One region of the Pseudidiomarina marina genome, then DNA from elsewhere that is predicted to be linked to it. Evidence: predicted binding sites of a transcription regulator. Region 1 holds the regulator's gene; the other holds the start of a gene.
The links. Region 1 encodes LexA, which represses DNA repair genes until DNA is damaged. Its sites were predicted from a motif close to TACTGTATNNNNATACAGTA; they were not measured.
Positions count from the first base shown of each region.

Region 2: a site for LexA is predicted at 1,155-1,174, ahead of imuA (translesion DNA synthesis-associated protein ImuA). Genes of this name have one in related genera too.

Region 1 covers NZ_CP085233.1:211,576-213,987, forward strand. The annotation lists gene plsB (glycerol-3-phosphate 1-O-acyltransferase PlsB) at 1-919, opposite strand, end outside; gene lexA (transcriptional repressor LexA) at 1,066-1,686, shown strand; gene LG272_RS00975 (hypothetical protein) at 1,683-2,096, shown strand; gene coxB (cytochrome c oxidase subunit II) at 2,396-2,412, shown strand, end outside.
Region 2 covers NZ_CP085233.1:493,492-495,903, reverse strand. The annotation lists gene LG272_RS02435 (Y-family DNA polymerase) at 1-486, opposite strand, end outside; gene imuA (translesion DNA synthesis-associated protein ImuA) at 483-1,127, opposite strand; gene LG272_RS02425 (acyltransferase) at 1,267-2,169, shown strand; gene LG272_RS02420 (thiol:disulfide interchange protein DsbA/DsbL) at 2,189-2,412, opposite strand, start outside.

The DNA of each region.
Region 1 (2,412 bases):
AATCCATGTGCGAGCGGTGACACGGCACATACACAATTTCGTGGCCTGCTTCAGCAAGCTCGCGAATGCGTTCACCCCCTTCAATATGGATACCGTTGTAAATTCGACTCCAACACCAAGTCATGAAGCGATCGAGCAAGCGAACTAACGTATCGCTGTAGTTTGCGGCAATTTCATGCAGGTACTTTTCAGCCGTCTTCCGTGCTTGCTGCTCCGATACTTTTTTGCTGCGAGCTTCATCGGCAATCGCTTGCTTCAGTGCTGGGGTATCGAGTAAATCCTGAATGACCACGGCGCGCTCGGTCATCTTCGGCCCCGCCACAGCATGGCGTAAGCGCACAAAATGAACCCGGGCCACGCGCGCTAATTTATGCGCCAAACGCTGGGTTGAGCCGCGTTGCTCGGCCATTTCGCGAAGGTGTACTGGTGAACTCGCCCGAATCAGAATATGACGACCGGAAAACATCGTCAGCCAAAACTTACGCCAGTGACCTGGGTTGTCAATGTCAGCAACCATGGTGTGCCCTTGACGAGCTTCTTGGCCAGGCTTACGCCCCCAAAACAGGCCGATAGGAACAACTTTGACATTCAATTGTTGGTCTTTTTGATGTGCAGAAATGAGCTTTTCAAAATCCTCGATGGCCTTCTCGGCAGAACCATGATCGGTTTGATCAAGATACATGACACGAGCGAGTTGCTGCCCATTGATCATGAGATCTTCCGTTGGGTCAGGTAACCCCGCACTTCTTAACGCACGCTGCGCCACAAGCATGTCGGTGTTTGACGTTGAACGCATTACGTAAACCACATTGTTATCGCCAACAATCTGCGCCGTCGCGTCATCTAGAATTGTTTCAAAGCGCGTTAACCAGCGTACTGGCCAGAACATTAAAGCGCGCCAAAAGCCTTTCAGACTCATGCAATATCCCCACAAAATACAGACGTATAAAGCATACCACTGTTGCTTTAATTTGTCTGAACGAAAAAAATTTGCACAAAAAAGTTGCGAAACCAAAACACCTGTATATACTCACAGTATTACTGTATAGATAAACAGGTATTCATATGCGACCATTAACGCCTCGACAACAGCAAATTCTTGATCTCATCAAAGACAATATTGATGCGACGGGTATGCCACCAACTCGCGCTGAGATAGCTCATCGTCTTGGCTTTAAGTCAGCGAATGCAGCCGAAGAGCATTTAAAAGCTTTAGCCAAAAAAGGCGTGATTGAGATGATGCCGGGCATGTCTCGTGGTATTCGCTTAGTCGGTATCGAAGAGGAAGAAGTTCCTGAAGGTTTACCGTTAATCGGTCAGGTTGCTGCCGGTGAGCCTATTTTGGCGCAAGAACACATTGAAAGCCATTATCAGGTCGATCAAAACCTATTTAAGCCGCACGCGGATTTCTTATTACGCGTTAACGGTATGAGTATGAAAGATATCGGTATTTTAGACGGTGATTTGCTCGCTGTGCACAAAACACATGAAGCACGTAATGGGCAAATTATTGTTGCCCGCGTGGAAGACGACGTCACCGTGAAACGGTTTGAGCGTCGCGGCAACATTATTTTACTGCATCCCGAAAATGAAGAGTTTTCACCTATTCAAGTCGATCTCACACATCAGTACTTCACTATTGAAGGCTTAGCTGTTGGTGTGATCCGCAATGGAGCATGGTTATGAGAAATCAATTTGGCAATCAGTTTAATGACTCAGGTTTTGATATTTGGTCTGCAGCACCTGAATTCTCGGCTATTCAAACCGATTTAGAGAGCCTGTTACCTCGTTTACATGCGTTATCGCTGCGCACACACCAGTGGATTACTGTCATTGGTGGGCGTCGCGAGATTATTGAGCAGCTTGTTGCCGCGGGTATAAGCCGCACGCGTATTCGTTGGGTGCATGGTCGTAATCAAGATGAGCGTGAATGGGCAACTGAACAAGCCTTGCTTGCAAGTACAAGTAGTATTGTTCTTAGCTGGTTGGGCGACATGTCACCACGCATGCAGCAACGCCTAAAAATGGCGAGCAAAGTCAGCCAAACCCACAGTTTTGTGTTTAATGATTTACCTTCACTTCCCCCACTCCACTAATCCTGCTTGTGAAGGTTGTCAGTTGAGGGCTGCAGTGCAGCCCTTTTTTTATAGTTGAATGTAAAAATTATTCGAAATGGCGGTTTCTTTTTCACCAGAAAATGGTATTTTGAATGTGCATTAACTGCTAACACAATAAACAACTATAAATATTGATACATAACAACAAAGGGTTAGTGGGGAAAGCGATTTTTCTTTTGAAATGCTGTTCCTTTTTCTACTCACCTCGTTGTTCTTCAGGCTCGCACTTCGGTGTATTCGTGGGAAATCCACGTCGGAAGAATGAGAGGAGATGTCGCGTGAGTACTAGACTCAT
Region 2 (2,412 bases), 280 kb from region 1:
GGCACTCAGTACCGCATAGCCCGAAGCGGCTAATAACTTAGCTGATAGTGGGCTGTAACCACTGCTTAAAACATAGCGCAGTGGCCATTGTTGTAATCGTGCTTGCATGCGCGCGACCACTCCAGCAAAACCTTGATGTAGCCGTAACAAGCTTTGCACCTCAAACAACAGACCTTGCGGCGGATGCAGCACAATTTGTGCCATATCTTGATACAGCACTTGTGCGAGCTGCGTCAGCATGGTGCTTTCGCGCTTGGCGTTATAGTCATGTAGTTTAAGTTCTGGCACCAACGTGCTAGCGAGTACCTCCGCCATGCCTATTTCAACACCTTGTTGTAGCGCAGCGGAATTGGCTTGCACCACATTCCGTCGTGCCGCGTGACTTTGTGTTACAGCGCGCGGTACAGCACCTTGCTCTGGGGGCTGTAATGCTAACTGATAATCCAGTAACAGATGTGGAAAATGGAGATACAACCAAACATTCATAAAGCACGACGGCGCCTCGGTAAACGGGAATCGACACCACAAGAGAACGCAGGTAATGGCCAACCAAAACGACGCTTCAAAATTCGAATCGATAAGCTATCAGCACGCTCAAGCTGTAGCCGAGTGACATAAGCGCGCGCCTCTTCTTGCTGTTGCCAAGACGTGATCACAAACGCCAATTTCTGCTGTGCTTCTGCCGCTTGTTGCAAACGCCGCACCGCCGTTGCACTTAAGCCTGTATGCCAAATTAAAACCGTATCTATCGCATTGCTTTGCAAAGCTTGTTCAGCAGCCCACAGTGCCAGCTTGTCATCGGATTCATGCACCACCACATGCTGGTGCAACACAAGATTTTGATAACTTAGCCCCGGCGCATAGGGTTGAACCGGCGGGTTGACCCAAAGCACCCTCGTTTGAGGTTGCGCCAATAACGGCAATAACAGCGCCAACTCACCAATAAAAGGTTGCTGCACTTGTAATTCATTCACACTGCCTTGCAACCAACCACCACCTAAACGGGTATCGAGCTCAGCCCAACCGCTACTTAAAAAATGTTGCTCGGCTTTATGTGCAGGAACCTCTTGGCCTTGCCAGAGCCAGCCTTTTTGCACTAATGCTTCAATTTGTGCGGGATACGCCATCGCTCACCTCGGCAAAACAACCACAAATACTGTACATATATACAGTATACTTTAGAGGCTTTTTTCGAGGCTGGCAAGTATTTCGCAAATGGGTATCATAGGCGCATAACTATCATGACAAGCACAATCTGGCGCAAACATGCTGACAACGTTACTGATTCCGTTTCGATTATTAATTAATTTTACTTTCGCTCTCGTTTCCACCGCCGTGATTGGTGCCATGGTGATTTTGGTGGGTTTACCTAAGTTGTTACTGCCAATACCTGCCGTGCAGCGTGTGCTGTCTACGTGGGCAAACGCCGTGTTTCGCCTATGGGGTTACGCCATGTCGGCGCTATTCCGATTAACGCAACCCATGCGCTGGCATATTGATGGCGACAGTGAACTGCATCGCGACCGTTGGTATATGATCATGGCAAATCATCGTAGCTGGGTCGATATTCTGGTGCTTATGCATTTAGCCTGCCGCAACATGCCAATGCCACGGTTTTTCTTAAAGCAACCGCTGATTTGGATTCCGATAGTTGGCCTCGGCTGCTGGACTTTAGACATGCCGTTTATGAAACGTTATTCACGCGAGCAAATAGCTAAAAATCCCAAGCTACAAGGCAAGGACATTGAAACCACTCGTAAGAAATGTCAGAAGTTTCGTCATATTCCTACCACGGTGATTAACTTTTGCGAAGGCACCCGTTTTACCCCTGAAAAGCATGCGAAACGTCATAGCTCGTTCCAACATTTGTTGCCTCCTAAAGCGGGCGGTACAGCATTTGCGTTGCAGATTATGGGGAATCAATTTGATGCCATATTAGATATTACGATTGTTTATCCGGATGATAAAAAACCGGCCGTATGGCAGTTACTAAGCGGTCAGTTACGTGATGTATATGTGAATGTGGAAACGTTGCCTGTCACCGAGGATTTAATTGGTGATTATTTTGCCGATGAAGCGTTTAAAGCGCACTTTCAGGATTGGATGAATAAGCGTTGGCTGCGCAAAGATGAAATTATTAACCGCGTACGCGCAGGTTTTTTCAACTAAGCACAGCCAGCTTTTAAACTTATTGCTTCTCGAGCAAGTAACCTGCGGCCTTCACGAAATCGGCCATAAAGTCTTTGCTATCACGGAAACCATCGGTTTTCATACGATACTTGCCGTTCACAATAAAGGTTGGCGTCGCGTTCACGTTATAGGCACGCATGTCGCGATCCATGTCGTTTACTTGCTTCTCAACCAATGGGTGTTTCATGGCTTTTTCAAACTTGTCTTTGCTAATGCCATTCA